Regions from separate parts of the Skermanella cutis genome, predicted to be linked through region 2. Evidence: predicted binding sites of a transcription regulator. Region 2 holds the regulator's gene; each other region holds the start of a gene.
The links. The regulator LexA, encoded in region 2, represses DNA repair genes until DNA is damaged. The targets are predictions, from matches to a motif close to ATGTTCTANTTTGGTTC.
Positions count from the first base shown of each region.

Region 1: a site for LexA is predicted at 3,984-4,000, ahead of IGS68_RS21570 (S24 family peptidase). Genes of this name have one in related genera too.
Region 3: a site for LexA is predicted at 4,183-4,199, ahead of recA (recombinase RecA). Genes of this name have one in related genera too.

Region 1 is NZ_CP067420.1:4,610,427-4,616,171, reverse strand. Features, by position in the region: gene IGS68_RS21595 (N-formylglutamate amidohydrolase) at 1-741, shown strand, start outside; gene IGS68_RS21590 (carboxylate-amine ligase) at 747-1,901, shown strand; gene IGS68_RS21585 (DUF1244 domain-containing protein) at 2,031-2,342, shown strand; gene IGS68_RS21580 (DUF2312 domain-containing protein) at 2,591-2,878, shown strand; gene IGS68_RS21575 (hypothetical protein) at 2,851-3,201, opposite strand; gene IGS68_RS21570 (S24 family peptidase) at 3,274-3,906, opposite strand; gene IGS68_RS21565 (hypothetical protein) at 4,168-4,503, shown strand; gene IGS68_RS21560 (hypothetical protein) at 4,500-4,949, shown strand; gene IGS68_RS36210 (hypothetical protein) at 4,984-5,379, shown strand; gene IGS68_RS21550 (portal protein) at 5,383-5,745, shown strand, end outside.
Region 2 is NZ_CP067420.1:2,634,794-2,640,538, reverse strand. Features, by position in the region: gene trpD (anthranilate phosphoribosyltransferase) at 1-83, shown strand, start outside; gene trpC (indole-3-glycerol phosphate synthase TrpC) at 80-883, shown strand; gene moaC (cyclic pyranopterin monophosphate synthase MoaC) at 880-1,362, shown strand; gene IGS68_RS12410 (molybdopterin molybdotransferase MoeA) at 1,359-2,573, shown strand; gene lexA (transcriptional repressor LexA) at 2,705-3,424, shown strand; gene IGS68_RS12400 (class I SAM-dependent methyltransferase) at 3,567-4,307, shown strand; tRNA gene IGS68_RS12395 (tRNA-Lys) at 4,348-4,423, opposite strand; gene coaD (pantetheine-phosphate adenylyltransferase) at 4,512-5,051, opposite strand; gene gyrA (DNA gyrase subunit A) at 5,124-5,745, opposite strand, start outside.
Region 3 is NZ_CP067420.1:4,877,441-4,883,185, forward strand. Features, by position in the region: gene IGS68_RS22720 (AAA family ATPase) at 1-125, opposite strand, end outside; gene alaS (alanine--tRNA ligase) at 127-2,787, opposite strand; gene recA (recombinase RecA) at 3,017-4,093, opposite strand; gene IGS68_RS22735 (hybrid sensor histidine kinase/response regulator) at 4,275-5,745, opposite strand, start outside.

The sequences.
Region 1 (5,745 bases), 2.0 Mb from region 2:
CTGAACCGCGAAGGCCGCGCGCCGGTCCTGCTGCTGTGCGACCACGCCTCCAACGCCATGCCCGCGTCGCTGGGGACGCTGGGGCTGGACGAGACGGCGCTGTCCCGGCACATCGCGTACGACATCGGCGCCGCCGACGTGACCCGGGCGCTGGTGGAGCGCTGGGACGCGGCGGCCGTGCTGTCCGGCTATTCCCGCCTGATCATCGACCTCAACCGCGACCTGGACGACCCGACCTCGATCCCGGTGATCAGCGACGGCGTGGTGGTGCCGGGCAACCGGGCGCTGGACCCGGCGGAGGCGGCGCAGCGGGTGGACGGGCTGTTCTGGCCCTATCACTCCACCGTGGACGCCGAGATCGACCGGCTGCGCGAACGCGGGCAGGTTCCGGCGGTCGTGTCGATCCACAGCTTCACCCCCGTGATGAACGGTATCGAGCGGCCCTGGCATATCGGCATCCTGTGGGACCGCGATCCCCGCATGCCGGTGCCGGCGATGGAACGGCTCCGGGCCGACGCCCGCCTGGTGGTGGGCGACAACGAGCCCTATACCGGCAAGGGCACGGAGGGATCGACCATCGACCGCCATGCGGTGGCGCCGGGGCTGCCCCATCTGCTGGTGGAGATCCGCCAGGACCTGATCGACACCCGCCATGGTGCCGCCGAGTGGGCCGGCATCCTGGGCGAGGCCCTGGACGAGGTCCTGGCCGACCCTAATTTGTATCGCATCCAGCACTTCTGAGGATCATGGCTGCACCGGCCCCCAGCTTCACGCTCGGCATCGAAGAGGAATACCTGCTGGTAGACCGGCAGACCCGCGATATCGTGCCCGACCCGCCCGAGGACATGCTGGAGGCGTGCGCCGCCGTGGCGCCCGAGCAGGTCCATCCCGAGTTCCTGCGCTGCCAGATCGAGATCGGCACCCGCGTCTGCGCCGACCTGTCGGAGGCGCGGACCGAACTGGCCCGGCTGCGCCGTTCGGTCGCCGACGTGGCGGACCGCTACGGGCTGGCGCCGATCGCGGCCTCGACCCACCCGTTCGCGGTCTGGCTGCCGCAGAAGCACACCAACCGCGACCGCTACAACATGCTGGCCCGCGACATCGGGGCGCCGGCCCGGCGGCTGATGATCTGCGGCATGCATGTCCATGCCGGGATCGAGGACGAGAACCTGCGCATCGACCTGATGAACCAGGTGCGCTACTTCCTGCCCCATCTGCTGGCGCTGTCCACCTCCTCGCCCTTCTGGCAGGGGCAGGACAGCGGGCTGAAGAGCTATCGGCTGGCGGTCTGGAACGAGCTGCCCCGCACGGGCATGCCGGAGGAATACCAGAGCTTCGGCGAGTTCCAGCAGCAGGTCGGCGCGCTGGTCGATGCCGGGGTGATCGAGGACGCGACCAAGCTGTGGTGGGACATCCGCCCGTCGGGCCGGTTCCCGACGCTGGAGATGCGGATCAGCGACATCTGCACCCGGCTGGACGACACGCTGACCGTCGCCGCCTTCTATGTCTGCCTGCTGCGCATGCTGTGGCGGCTGCGCCGGGGCAACGTCGCGTGGCGGCGCTACCGCAACCTGCTGCTGGAGGAGAACCGCTGGCGGGCGCAGCGCTACGGCTTCGATGCCGGCCTGATCGATTTCGGCCGGGGCGGCATCGTCCCCTATGGCGAGCTGCTGGAGGAGCTGATCGGCCTGCTGCGCGAGGACGCCGAGGCGCTGGGCTGCGTCGAGGCGATCGAGAACGCCCGGGGCATCGTGGCCCGGGGCACCAGCGCCCACCGGCAGGTCGCCGTCTACCAGGAGGCGCTGGCGGCCGGCGCCACGGCGGAGGACGCGCTGAAGCTGGTGGTGGACTGGCTGATCGGCGAGACCCTGCACGGGCTGGAGCCGGCGGCGGGGGGCTGAAGGGGGCGGCGACGAGGGATTGCCCGAGCCGGACCGTGGGCGACGAGGCGGTTGCACCCGGCGCCGGGCGATGCCATGTCAGGCCGACGGCTTCCGCTTGGTCGGAAGCGCTTTGGGGAGTGGACGACGATGACCGAACTGGACGAACGCACGCGCACCGAGCTTGAGGCCGCGGCCTTCCGGCAGCTGGTCGAGCACCTGCGCAACCGCACCGACGTGCAGAACATCGACATGATGAACCTGACGGGGTTCTGCCGGAACTGCCTGTCGAAATGGTACCGGGCGGCCGCCGAGGGCAAGGGGCTGGAGATGAGCTACGACGAGGCGCGGGAGATCATCTACGGCATGCCTTACGAGGAGTGGAAGAGCAAGCATCAGGCGGAGGCTTCCGCCGAGCAGCAGCAGGCCTTCGCTGCGGCGCAGGCCCGTTCGGACCACTGAGGGGCGGTGACCCGGCCGGGCCGTAGGGCAGCGCTTCTGTTCGGCTTTCCGTAGGTCGGCCTCGGCCGAAGGCCGACGCCGACGGAGGGGGCCGGAGCGTCGATGCGGGGCGTCGGAGTTCGCCCTGGCGGGCGAAGTCCGACCTGCGGCACTATCGAAAAGTTGGGGCGGGGCGTCGCCGGGGGTGCCCTTGGCGGTCGGATTGGCTATGGTGCCTCCGACAAGTCGTTTCTGGTGACGAGGAATTCATGACGGACACTTCAGTTGCGGCGCGGGCCGATGCCGGGCCGGCGAACGACGTCGGCGGCATCGCCGCCGATCGCCTGCGCTCGTTCGTGGAGCGCATCGAGCGACTCGAGGAAGAGAAGAAGGGCATCTCGGACGACATCAAGGATGTCTATCTCGAGGCCAAGGGCACCGGCTTCGACGTGAAGATCATCCGGACGATCATCCGGCTTCGCAAGAAGGCCAAGGAGGAGCGCCAGGAGGAGGAGGAGCTGATCGAGCTCTACAAGATGGCGCTCGGCATGGAGTGAGCCGGCATGAGGCCGGCCACGGCGGTCGCCCGGTGGAGCGCCAGGTCGGCGACGAGGCGGGCGAGCCATGGATCGTTTGCGGGATCGAGCCGGGGAGCGCGCCCGTAGGCGGCCCGGCGGCGGGCGATCCCCAACCGGGCATCGGCGGCGAGGCGGGAGGCGAGGCGTCGAGTCGCCGCGATCCGCCCGGCGTCGCGCGGCTCGCGGCCGCCGAGCAGCGCCGCCGACACGGCCGCGCGCGGCGGCGGGCCGGTGAAATCCCGGTACAGGCTGGCCAGGAGAGTCGCCGGATCGGCGGCGTGGGGGTGCGAATCGTCCGTCATGGGGCAATGTGACCACAAACCCACGGTGCGGTCAAAGGAATTTATTCCAATCCTACTCGGCCGTCCCGCGGCCTACTGGCTCGCCCAGACGATCCGCGCCATCCAGGTGATCTCGGTCGGGCTGAGCGTGCGCAGGGGGTGGGCCGGGTTGATCGACTGGAGCTCGATCCGGTTGGCGGTGGAGCGCAGCAGCTGCTTGGCCATCACCTCGCCGCCGGTGGTCTTGACCACGACGCGGTCGCCGCGCCGCAGGCTGGCCGAGGGCGAGACGATGATGATGTCGCCGTCGCGGTAGACCGGCTCCATGCTGTCGCCGGTGATCTCCAGCGCATAGGCCTGGGGATCGCCGACATGCGGGAACTGAAGCTCGTCCCAGCCGCTGCCGACGGGATAGCCCGCGTCGTCGAAGAAGCCTTGGGCCCCCGCCTGGGCATAGCCGATCACCGGGATGCGCTGGGTGGCGCCGGTGATCTGCTCGTTGTCGACCAGGCTGACGAAATCGCTGAACGAGCTGGCGGTCGCCTCCAGCACCTTGGAGATGCTTTCGGTCGACGGCCAGCGCAGCTTCCCCTCGGTCGTGGTCCGCTTGCTCTTGTTGAACGTCGTCGGGTCCAGCCCGGCCCGCCGCGCGAGGCCGGAGGCCGACAGCCCGTTCTGGGCTGCGAGGCGATCAATCGCCTGCCATATGTCTGCGTGTTTAAGCATGGGAACAATTTCACATATTCCGGTCCTCATGTCCCTAGGAACGTTTTCACAAAAAGCTTGACGTAGGAATTAAAGCGGAACATAAGGGGAACATCAAGGGGGTTCTTCCCGCCGGAAGACGCCCGTTCCCGAAATCCAGTCCGCACAGGAGGTGCCGCCTTGCCCGGCCACCCTTCCACGTCTCCCCTCCGGCATCGCCCGCCGTCCCCTGGCGGGATCTCCGGTTCCCCGCGCCCGGCCGCGGATCCCGACGCTTTCGCGGTGCCCTTCGACAACGTCGAGGAAGCCTGGTTCTGGTTCGTCCAGGCGCAGGAGGCCCGCGCGTCCGGAGCCCGCATCGTCGCCGGCCGCGGCATGGTGCCGCGCCCCTGCGAACCGCTCGACATGATCCGCGTGGTCGATCGGCTGTACCGCCAGCGCAAGCTGATCCGCGACCACCTGCACGTGCTGGTCCATTACGGCCGCCGGCTGATGGCGCCCGATCCGGACCGCCGGCTGGAGGCGCGGGCGTCCGGCCTGTGGCGGGAGGCGCTGGACTTCCTGGACCCCATCCTGCGCGAGAAGGGCATCGTCGCCGGCGCCCGGCTAGCGGGATGAGCGGCACCGTGTCGCCCGCCGCCCCGCCCCGCGCCGAGCCGCGGGCCTGGGTGGTGTTCTGCGGGGATGCCGACCTGTGGTGGCTCCGGCTGCTGCGGCCGGGCTTCCGCCACTGCTTCGTGGCGCTGAACGACGGCACCCACTGGATCACGGTGGACCCGCTGTCGCCGCACCTGGAGATCGCGGTCCAGCCGGTCGCCGCCGGCTTCGACCTGGTCGGCTGGTTCGCCGAGCGCGGCCATGCCGTGGTGGCGGCCCCGGTCCGGCGCGACCTGAACCGTCCCGCGCCCTGGGGGCCGTTCACCTGCGTGGAAGCGGCCAAGCGGGTGCTGGGGCTGCACGACCGCTGGGTGCTGACCCCCTGGCAGCTTTACCGGCGGCTGCTCGACCCGGCGGCGCCGGTGCCGTGCGGGGCCGCGGGTGCCGGTTCGCCGGCCTTTTCCTGAACAATCCATTCGAAATCCGAAGGAGCCTGTCCCCATGGCCAAGATGTTCTCACCTCCCAAGGCGCCGGTGGTCGTGACCCCGGCGATCCCGGCACCGGCGGAACCCGTAAGTCCGGTGCAGACCGCGCCGGCCCCGACGCCTGCCCCGGTTCCGACTCCCGCCGTTTCCAAGCCCGAGCCCGCCCCGACGGTGCCGGCCGAGGAGGAGCCCTCCACCAAGCCGGCGCCGGCCGAGCCCGTGGCGCCGGCTCCCGCGCCGGTCGCGCCCGTGCCCACGCAGGAGCAGGCCGACGCGCTGGCCGCCGCGGAGAAGGCGCTGGCCCGGCGCGACCGCAGCCTGACCGGCACGGTGCTGACCTCGTGGCGCGGCGTCCTCCAGCAGACCGGAACCGGCGCCGCGCCGGCGCGCAAGCGCCTGCTGGGGGAATAGGCGATGGATGCACCGGCGCTGCTCCAGCGCTTCGGCGCGGCCAAGTCCAGGCGGAGCGTCTGGGAAGCCCACTGGCAGGAATGCTACGACCATGCGCTGCCCCACGGCGGCGGGTTCGGCCCGGCGGGGAGCCCGGGCGAGCGCAAGTCCGACCGGCTGTTCGACGGCACCGCGGCCGACGCGGTCGAACAGCTCGCCGCCAGCCTGCTGGCCCAGCTGACGCCGCCCTGGTCCCGCTGGTTCGGCCTGGCGCCCGGGCCGGACCTGGACGACGCCAAGCGGGACGCCGCCGCCCCCGTGCTGGAGAAGGCGGCGATCACGCTGCAATCGCACTTCGATCGGTCGAACTTCGCGGTCGAGATGCAT
Region 2 (5,745 bases):
GCCGGGACGCCATCGACAGCGGCCGGGCACGCACCGTACTGGACCGCCTGATCGCCATCACCAACAGCGGAGGCTCGGCATGAGCGACGTTCTCACCCGCATCTGTGCCGACAAGCGCGCCCACGTGGCGGCGCGGCGTGCCGAGCGCAGCTTCGCCGAAATCGACCGCGCGGCGATGAAAGCCGGCCCGCCGCGGGGCTTCACGGCCTCCCTGCGCCGGAAGCTGGCCGGGGGCGACTATGGACTGATCGCAGAAATCAAGCGAGCATCGCCCAGCAAAGGTTTGATTCGACAGGATTTCAACCCCGCCGAGCTGGCCCATGCCTATCAGGCCGGCGGGGCCGCATGCTTGTCCGTCCTGACTGACATACCCTATTTCCAAGGCCAGGATTCGTTCCTGGTGGAGGCCCGGGCAGCTTGCGAATTACCCTGTCTTCGCAAGGACTTCATGCTGGATCCTTATCAGGTGGTTGAGGCCCGGGCGCTGGGTGCCGACTGTATCCTGCTCATCATGGCCGCCCTCGACGACACGACGGCCCGCGAGTTGGCCGAGGTGGCGGCGCGCTACGGCATGGACGTCCTGGTGGAGGTCCACAACGGCGAGGAACTCGACCGCGCTCTTCATCTTCCGTGTGAACTGATCGGTATCAACAACAGGAATCTCAAGACGTTGGCGGTCGATCTTGCCGTCACGGAGGAACTGGCGGCACGGGTTCCCGCGGACCGCCTGCTGGTCAGCGAGAGCGGTCTATACGGGCCGGACGACCTGGAGCGGATGGACAGGGCCGGCGCACGCTGCTTCCTGGTCGGCGAGAGCCTGATGCGCCAGTCCGATGTGACGGAGGCCACTCGGTCCCTGCTGACCCGCCGGGCCGCCGCATGACCGGCGGCTTCACCCATTTCGACGCCGAGGGACGCGCCGTGATGGTCGACGTCTCCGACAAGGACGAGACGGAACGGACGGCGACCGCCACCGGGTCGGTCTTCATGGCGGCGGAGACCCTGGCCCTGATCCTGTCCGGCGGGGTGAAGAAGGGCGACGTGCTGTCCGTCGCGCGGCTCGCCGGGATCATGGCGGCCAAGCGGACGCCCGACCTGATCCCGCTCTGTCATCCGCTGGCGCTGACCTCGGCCAAGGTCGACCTGACCTGCGATCCCGGCCGCAACGCGGTGGACATCACGGCGACCTGCAAGCTGAAGGGACGCACCGGCGTCGAGATGGAGGCCCTGACGGCCGTGTCCGTCGCGGCTCTCACCGTCTACGACATGTGCAAGGCGGTGGACCGCGCCATGACCATCGGCGACGTTCGGCTGGCCCACAAGGCGGGCGGGAAGAGCGGCGAGTACGGGACCCCTCGATGATCTCCGTCGCCGAGGCCCGGTCCCGCGTCCTCGCCGCCCTGTCGCCGCTGCCGGCCGAATTGGTCGGACTGACCGAGGCGCTTGGCCGCGTGACGGCGGAGGACGTGACCGCCCGGCTCACCCAGCCGCCGGTCTCCATGTCGGCGATGGACGGCTATGCGGTGCGCTGCGCCGACGTGGCGCAGGTCCCCGCGAAGCTGCGCCGCATCGGCGAGGCTCCGGCCGGGAACGCCTTCAAGGGGCATGTCGGACCGGGAGAGGCGGTCAGGATCTTCACGGGCGCGCCGATGCCCGACGGGGCCGACGCCGTCGTCATGCAGGAAGACACCGAGTCGGACGGCGCCACGGTCACCGTCCTCCGGACGGTCGGCCGCCACCGGCATGTCCGGCTGGCGGGGATCGACTTCCGGCGGGGCGAAGTCGGCATACCGGCCGGACGCATGCTCACGGCGCGGGACGTCGGACTCGCCGCGGCGATGAATTGGCCCTGGCTCCGCGTCCGCCGCCGCCCGCGGGTCGCGATCCTGGCGACGGGCGACGAGATCGTGCTCCCTGGGGAGCCCCTGGGGCCGGACCAGATCGTCAGTTCGAACGCCTTCGCCTTGGCCGGCCTGATCACGGCCTGCGGCGGCGTCCCGGTCAATCTGGGCGTCGCCCTGGATACGCCGGAGTCGCTGGCTCGACTCGTCACGGGTGCCGAACGGGCCGACATCCTGGTGACGTCCGGCGGGGCCTCGGCGGGCGAATACGATCTCGTGCGCGGCGTGCTGGGCGACCGCGGCATGGACCTGGATTTCTACAAGATCGCCATGCGGCCGGGCAAACCGCTGATGTTCGGCCGGCTGGGCGACGTGCCCGTCCTCGGGCTGCCCGGCAATCCGGTGTCGAGTCAGGTCTGCGCCGTCCTGTTCCTCAGGCCGGCGCTCCGCCGCCTGCTCGGGCTTCCGGCGGAGGAGGAAACGCGCCGCACGGCGGTGCTGGGGCGGCCCGTCAAGCAGAACGACCAGCGCGAAGATTATCTGCGGGCGTCGCTGAGTATCGGCCCGGACGGCGAACTGGTCGCCAACCCATTCGAATCGCAGGACAGTTCGCTGCTGACGGTGCTTGCCCGGGCCGACTGCCTGGTGGTGCGCCCGCCCTTCGCACCGGCCGCATCGGCCGGCGACACTGTCGAATTTCTTCCCCTGGGCGGCGGAGTCCTGAGTCTCTAGGTGACCGGATCTGCAGGACAAGGGTAAAATTGTTCAGCGAATGCTTGACGCCTTTCGCGAACCAAACTAGAACATAAACTGATGTTTTTGGTTTGTTCTGGACCGGTTGGTCCCGCGCGCAGGGGGCGTAGATGCTGACACGTAAACAATACGAGCTTCTGCTCTTCATCAACGACCGGCTGGGCGAAGGCGGGGTTTCGCCCTCGTTCGACGAGATGAAGGATGCCCTGGGATTGAAGTCGAAATCGGGTATCCACCGGCTCATCACCGGGCTGGAGGAGCGCGGCTTCATCCGCCGCCTGCCCCACCGCGCCCGCGCGCTCGAGGTGCTCCGGCTGCCGGAAGGGGCGGAAGCCGGGTCGGCCCGCCCGCAGCAGCGCGCGCCCGATCGCCCGAAGTTCCAGCCCAACGTGATCAAGGGCGACTTCACCGGCGCCCTGGCCGGGCGCGAGGCCAGCACCGAGGCCGAGGCGATCCAGCTTCCGCTCTACGGGCGGATCGCCGCCGGTACCCCGATCGAGGCGCTGCGCGACAACAGCGCGATGATCAACGTGCCGGCGACGATGCTGCCGCCCGGGGACCACTACGCGCTGGAAGTCGCGGGCGACAGCATGGTCGAGGCCGGCATCCTGGACGGCGACACGGTCATCATCAACCGGTGCGACATGGCCGACAGCGGCACGATCGTCGTGGCGCTGATCGACGAGCACGAGGTGACCTTGAAACGCCTTCGTCGCAAGGGCCAGACCGTGGCGCTAGAGCCGGCCAACCCCGCCTTCGAGACCCGCATCTTCGGCGCCGACCGGGTGCGCGTCCAGGGCCGCCTCGTGGGGCTGCTGCGGCGCTATTGAAGCCGAGTCGGCGATCGCCGCCGTGAGGGGCGGACCGGGGAGCTTCGCGAGGCTCCCCGGTCCGCCCTTTTCGTTTACGAATGCGCCGTAGTCTGGCCCGCGATACGCCCGTCCGGGCGGACGATGCTGGCTGGACCGCTTCATGGAAATCTCCCGACTTTTCCGGATCTATCAGGAGCATGTCGAGGACCAGATCGAAGGCTGGTTCTACAACCACGATATATTGCTGTTCTGGCTGATCGACTTCATCCAGAAGCAAGGCGGATTTAGCGGCGACACCTGCGAGCTTGGGATCTACAAGGGCAAGTCCGCGGTCGCGCTGGGCCTGCTGGCGCGCGCCGACGAGACCGTGTTCTGCTTCGACGCCTTCCATGAAGTTCCCCAAGCCGTGGCCGAAGCGAACATCCTTCGGTGCTGTCCGGAGCTCGGAAACAGGCTGGTCTGCGTCGCCACGGACCTCCGGCAACTGGAAGAACCTCCGGACATGGTCGGGCGAGGCAGCCTCCGCTTCCTCCACCTGGATGCCGTCCATGACCATCCCTCGGTCCTGAACGACCTGAACAACTTCGCGCCCCTGCTCACCGTCCAGGGCGTAATCGCCCTGGACGACTGCTTCGATCCGGAATGGCCGGGCGTTCCCACGGCCATGGCGGAATTCTGCCTGTCGCCGGAAGGCCGCCACATCCGCCCCTTCGCCGCCTCGCGAGCCAAGATGTACCTGTGCGCGCGCCACATGGTCCGGACGTACCAGCGTTGCATCGTCACGAGCGGGCTGATCAGCGACATGTCGCTGGAGCGTGTCCTGGACGGATCGGTGCTGCGCTGCTTCACCAACTGGCCGGTACCGGCCGGAGCGCTCCTGGCGCAGCTTGATGCGGGCTAACAAAAAGCCCCCGGAAACCATTGGTTTCCGGGGGCTTTTTTGGTGAGCGCGCTGGGGTTCGAACCCAGGACCTACTGATTAAAAGTCAGTTGCTCTACCGGCTGAGCTACACGCTCTCAGGGTCGGGGCGGAACATAGGGGCCGGGACACTTCCGGTCAACCCGCATTTACCCTGATCCGCCCCGAGGCGCCGGTGCGGGCGCGTCAGACCTTGAGAGTCTGCACGCGCTTGGCCGCGTCGCCTTCATCCTGGGCGAAGCGCGCGGTGAGCCGTTCGGCGACCCGGGGCGAGACGAAGTGCGTGATGTCGCCGCCGAGCCGGCCGATCTCCTTGACGAAGCGCGAGGATATGAACTGGTGGCGATCGGACGCCATCAGGAAGACGGTCTCGACCTTGGGGTTCAGGCGGGCATTCATGCCGGCCATCTGGAACTCGTACTCGAAGTCCGAAACCGCCCGCAGGCCGCGGATGATGACCGAGGCGTTCATGTCGACCGCGAACTTCATCAGCAGGCTGTCGAACGGCCTCACCTCGATCTTGGTGCCGTTCGGCTTCAGGGCGGCGACGTCCTCCTCGACCATCGCGACCCGCTCCTCCGTGGAGAAGAGCGGGCCTTTCCCCGCGTTGCGGGCGACGCCCACGATCAGGTGGTCCAAGACGCGGGAAGCGCGCTGGATGATGTCCATATGGCCGTTGGTGACCGGGTCGAATGTCCCGGGATAGACGCCGATCCGTTTGCTCATCTGCCGCTTCTTCCCTTCACGTCCGGGCGCCCTTCAACCTGCCGCCCCCTGCACCGATCGTTTCTCTGCCGATCACTCGGGCGACGCATCGTCGCCCCCGTTCACGGCGGTCTCCGCTTCCGCCTCCTCGGTCAGCCACGCGACCGAGACGACACGCTCTCCCTGCGCTACCCTGAACAGGGTAACGCCCTGGGTCTTGCGGCCCGCGATCCGGACGTCGTGGATCGGCATCCGGATCATCTGCCCTCCATCGGTCACCAACATGACCTGATGGTCATCCGTGACGGGGAAAGCGGCGACGACCGGACCATTGCGCTCGTTCATCTCGATATTCCAGATGCCCTGACCGCCCCGTCCGGTGACCCGGTACTCATAGGAGGAGGTGCGCTTGCCGAATCCGCGCTCGGAGACGGCGAGGATGAACTCCTCCTTGCGCCGCATCTCCTCGTAGCGCTCCGGCGACAGGGCGATGTTCGTCGAGACCTCCGCGTCGGGATCGGGCGCCTCGTCGCTCGACGCCTCCTCGCCGGCCGCCCGGCGCTCGGCGTTGGCCTGACGCAGATAGGCGGCGCGCTCGTCCGCGTCGGCATCGACATGGTTCAGCATCGACATGCCGATCACCTCGTCGCCGTCGGCCAGCCGGATGCCGCGGACACCCGTGGAGGTCCGGCCGCTGAAGATCCGGATGTCGTCG
Region 3 (5,745 bases), 2.2 Mb from region 2:
CCGGGCTCGCCCTTGACCAGCAACGGGCGCTGGAGCGCCACCGCGGCGTTGACCGCCACCCGGAGATCCTCGGTGGCGACGTAGTTGTCGGTGCCGGTGAACTTCTTCGATTCAGGAAGGGTCATCTCAGGCGGCTCCCGCCATGGCCTGCTCTATCGCCGCGACCGCGTCGCCGGCGCTGGCACCGTCGGGTCCGCCGGCCTGGGCCATGTCGGGGCGGCCGCCGCCGCCCTTGCCGCCGACGGCCGCCGCCCCCGCCTTGACCAGCTCGACCGCGCTGAAGCGGCCGGTCAGGTCCTCGGTCACCGCGACCACCAGCGACGCCTTGCCGTCATTGACCGCGACCAGCGCGATCACGCCGGAGCCGACCTGCTTCTTCATCTCGTCGGCCATGGGTTTCAGGTCCTTGGCCGGCATGCCGTCGAGCACGCGCGCGGCGAACTTGATGCCGGCGACCTCCTTCTCGCCGCCGCCGGCCGGACCGGCCCCGCCGCCCATGGCGACCTGTCGGCGAAGGTCGGCAAGCTCCCGCTCCAGCCGGCGCCGCTCCTCGACCAAGGCCGCGACGCGGGAGGGCACCTCGGCCGGCGTCGCCTTCAGGGCCGCCGCGGTCTGCTGGAGCAGGTGCTCCTGCTCGTTGAGGTAGGCCGCGGCGCCGGCGCCGGTCAGCGCCTCCACGCGGCGGACGCCGGCCGCCACGGCGCCCTCGCCGACGATCTTGAACAATCCGATGTCGCCGGTGCGGCGGACATGGGTGCCGCCGCACAGCTCGATCGAGAACTCCTTGCTGGCGTCCGGGTCCCGCCCGCCCATGGAAACGACCCGGACCTCGTCGCCGTACTTCTCGCCGAACAGAGCCATGGCGCCCAGCTCGACCGCTTCCTGCGGGCTCATCAGGCGCGTGACCACGTCGCTGTTGCCCAGGACCCGGCGGTTGACCTCCGCCTCGACCACGGCGATATCCTCGGCGGACAATCCCACCGGCTGGCTGATGTCGAAACGCAGGCGCTCCGGCGCCACCAGCGAGCCTTTCTGGGTGACGTGCTCGCCCAGCCGGCGGCGAAGCGCCTCGTGCAGCAGGTGGGTCGCGGAATGGTTCGCCCGGATCGCCGACCGTCGGGCGGTATCGACCCGAAGCTCGACCACGTCGCCGACCGAGATGGCGCCCTTGGCGACCTTGGCCTGATGGACCCACAGCGCTCCCAGCTTCTTCTGGGTGTCGGAAACCGGCACCTCGGCGCCCTCGGCGGTGAACATCACGCCGCTGTCGCCGACCTGGCCGCCGGATTCGCCGTAGAAGGGAGTCTGGTTGACGATCACCTGGACGTCGGTCCCGGCCTCGGCCTTCTCCACCCGCTGACCTTCTACGACCAGGGCCAGTACCTTGCCCTCGGCCACCTCGGTGTCGTAGCCCAGGAACTCGGTGGCGCCCAATTCGTCGCGCAGCTCGAACCACAGGGTCTCCGTCGCGGCCTCGCCGGAGCCGGCCCAGGCCTTGCGCGCCTCGGCCTTCTGGCGGCCCATGGCCTGGTTGAAGCCGTCGATGTCCACCGAGCGGTTGCGACCGCGCAGCACGTCCTGGGTCAGGTCGACCGGGAAGCCGAAGGTGTCGTAGAGCTTGAACGCGACCTCGCCGGGCAGCGAGCCGCCTTCGGGAATGCCGGCGGTCTCCTCGTCCAGCAGTCGGAGGCCGCGCTCCAGCGTCTGCTTGAACCGGGTCTCCTCCAGCTTCAGGGTCTCGGTGATCAGCGGCTGCGCCCGCACCAGCTCCGGATAGTGCGTGCCCATCAGCTGGACCAGCGCCGGGACCAGCCGGTACATCAGCGGCTCCTTGCAGCCGATGATATGCGCGTGCCGCATGGCGCGGCGCATGATCCGGCGCAGGACATAGCCACGGCCCTCGTTGGACGGCAGGACGCCGTCGGCGATCAGGAACGAGGTCGAGCGCAGGTGGTCGGCGATGACCCGGTGGGAAACCGCGTGCGGGCCGTCGGCGGCGACCTTGGTGGCATCGGCCGAGGCCAGGATCAGCGTGCGCAGCAGGTCTATGTCGTAGTTGTCATGCTTGCCCTGGAGCACGGCCGCCAGCCGCTCCAGGCCCATGCCGGTGTCGATCGAGGGTTTCGGCAGGTCGATCCGCCGGTCCGGCGTCACCTGCTCGTACTGCATGAAGACCAGGTTCCAGATCTCGATGAAACGGTCGCCGTCCTGGTCGGCGCTGCCCGGCGGGCCGCCGGCCACCGCCGGGCCGTGGTCGTAGAAGATCTCGGAGCAGGGACCGCACGGCCCGGTATCGCCCATGCGCCAGAAATTGTCGTCGGTCGGGATGCGGATGATCCTGCCGTCGTCCAGGCCGGCGATCTTCCGCCACAGGGCGGCCGCCTCCTCGTCCGAGGAGTGGACGGTGACCAGAAGCTTGTCCGCCGGAAGCCCGTACTCCTTCGTGATAAGGTTCCAGGCATGCTCGATGGCGCCTTCCTTGAAGTAGTCGCCGAACGAGAAATTGCCGAGCATCTCGAAGAAGGTATGGTGCCGGGCGGTGTAGCCGACATTGTCCAGGTCGTTGTGCTTGCCGCCGGCGCGCACGCATTTCTGGCTGGTGGTCGCCCGGGAATAGGGCCGCGCCTCGGCCCCGGTGAAGACGTTCTTGAACTGCACCATGCCGGCGTTGGTGAACATCAGCGTCGGATCGTTGCGCGGCACCAGCGGGCTGGACTCGACGATCTGGTGACCCTGACTGGCGAAATAGTTCAGGAAGGTGGCGCGGATGTCGTTGGCGGTCTGCATGATGGCGCTCGGTTCCCAGGACGCAGGTATGGTGCGGCCCGTCTTCTGTTCAAAGGTTTCGGCCGACACGGGTTTACCTGCTTGTACCGTGCCGGTGGGGCCGATGTCCACCGATGCCCGACCGAAGCCCCGGGGAATGCCCAAACGGAAAAGCCGCGCGGTCCCGAAGGTCCGCGCGGCTCGCTTTCCGGTGCGCGATAACCCCGGACGGGATATCGCGCGGAGCGGATCAGTCCGGGCTGCTGGCCTCGCCGTCGGCTTCCGGCGTGCCCATCATGGCATTGGCGACCAGGCCGGCGTTGGCGCGGATCTTGGCCTCGATCGCGTCGGCCACTTCCGTGTTCTGGCGCAGGAAGTTCTTGGCGTTCTCGCGGCCCTGGCCGATGCGCTGGCCCTCGTAGCTGAACCAGGAGCCGGACTTCTCGACCACGTTGGCCTGAACGCCGAGGTCGAGCAGCTCGCCGACCTTGGACACGCCCTCGCCGTACATGATGTCGAACTCGACCACCCGGAAAGGCGGGGCCATCTTGTTCTTGACCACCTTCACGCGGGTCTGGTTGCCGACCACGTTCTCCCGGTCCTTGATCGCGCCGATGCGGCGGATGTCGAGACGGACCGAGGCGTAGAACTTCAGCGCGTTGCCGCCGGTCGTGGTCTCCGGATTGCCGAACATGACGCCGATCTTCAGCCGGATCTGGTTGATGAAGATCACCGTGCAGTGCGACTTGGAGATCGAGCCGGTCAGCTTGCGGAGCGCCTGGCTCATCAGGCGGGCATGCAGGCCGACATGGCTGTCGCCCATCTCGCCTTCCAGCTCGGCGCGCGGCACCAGGGCCGCCACGCTGTCGACCACCAGCACGTCGATGGCGCCCGAGCGCACCAGCGTATCGGTGATCTCCAGCGCCTGCTCGCCCGCGTCGGGCTGGGAGATCAGCAGCTCGTCCACGTCGACGCCCAGCTTGCGGGCGTATCCCGGATCGAGCGCGTGCTCCGCGTCGACGAACGCGCAGGTGCCGCCGTTCTTCTGGGCCTGGGCGATGGCATGGAGGGCCAGCGTGGTCTTGCCCGAGCTTTCCGGGCCGTAGATCTCGATGATGCGGCCGCGCGGCAGGCCGCCGATGCCGAGCGCGATGTCGAGGCCGAGCGAGCCGGTCGAGACGACCTCCGCCTCGGTCGGGGTCTCGCGGGCACCGAGCTTCATGATGGAGCCCTTGCCGAACGCGCGTTCGATCTGACCGAGGGCCGCGTCTAGTGCCTTTTGCTTATCCATGGGACTTTCAACCAAACGCAAGGGTGCGGACGACATGCTGGGGCCCCTCTTCTCTCATACGGTCGGCAGGAGTGCAACGTGAAGAGAATGTACCCTTTCCGTTCCCTCCTGCCAAGGGACAATCGGAACATAAAGGGAACGAAATGGCGTTCCCCCTGCCCCCGTGTTCCGCAGCCGTCCGGAGGAGCACCCCATGCGGCCCCCTCGGCACCCCGCCTCATCCGTCGCGCAGGACCTCCTTCACCTTGCCGGCAAGCTGCTTGAGACTGAACGGCTTGGGCAGGAAATGGATGTGCTCGCCGGCGTCGATCTGGTCGCGGAACTTGTCCTCGGTGTAGCCGGAGATGAAGATCACCTTCATTTCCGGACGCTTGTCGCGGACGTGGCGGATCAGCGTGGGCCCGTCCATGTGCGGCATCACCACGTCGCTGACCAGCAGGTCGACCCGGTTCGACTCGGAGTTCAGCAGGCTGAGGGCCGCCTCGCCGCTGCGGGCCTCCAGCACCTGATAGCCCTTGTTGCGGAGCGCCCGGGCGCTGAACACGCGCACCGCGTCCTCGTCCTCGACCAGCAGGATGGTCCCGGTCCCGGTCAGGTCCCCGGCCGACCGTTCCCGGGCCTCGCTCTCGGCCTCCGCCGTCACGCCGGCGGCCTTGGCCGACTGGTGGCGCGGCAGATAGATGGTGAATTTGGCACCCTCGCCGGGGGCGCTGTCGACGAAGATGAAGCCGCCGGTCTGCCGCACGATGCCGTACACGGTGGACAGGCCGAGGCCGGTGCCGGAACCGACCTCCTTGGTCGAGAAGAACGGCTCGAAGATGCGGGCGAGATTTTCCTTGGGAATGCCGATGCCGGTATCCGACACCTCGATCGCGACATATTCGCCGGGCGGCATCTCCTCGTGCTCGCGTCGGGTCGGGCCGTCGGTCGAGACGTTGCTGGTCTGGATGGTCAGCCGCCCACCGCCCGCCATGGCGTCGCGGGCATTGACCGCGAGATTGATGATGACCTGCTCCAGCTGTCCCTGGTCGACCTTGATCAGTCCCAGGTCGCGGCCGTGGGTCATCTTCAGCTCGATGTTCTCGCCGATCAGCCGGCGCAGCAGGTTCGACAGCTCGGCCAGGACGTCGGTGATGTTGAGCACCCGGGGCTGCAGCGTCTGCTGGCGCGAGAAGGCGAGCAGCTGGCGCACCAGGTTGGCCGCCCGGTTGGCGTTCTGCTTGATCTGCATGATGTCGCTGAACGACTGGTCGCCCGGCTTGTGCCGGAGCAGCAGAAGGTCGCAGAAGCCGATCATCGCGGTAAGCAGGTTGTTGAAGTCATGGGCGACGCCGCCGGCGAGCTGGCCGATCGCCTGCATCTTCTGGCTCTGGGCGAACTGCGCCTCCAGGCTCTTCTGCTCGGTCAGGTCGATGAAGTGAAGGATCATTCCGGAGCCGGAACCTGGCCCGGCATCGCCGCTCCCCGATCCGCCGGCCATCCGGCGGGCATAGAGCTGCGCCATCTTCTTGTCGCGGCCCTGGGCACGCAGATTGACCTCGAACGGAGCGATCATGTCGGAGCCGGATTTGATCTGCTCCAGGCGGGCGACCACCGTGGACCGCTCGCCGGCGCTGAACAGCTCGGCCAGGGGACATCCCATGATGCTGCGCAGGGGGCGTCCCACCATGGTCAGGAAGGCCTGGTTG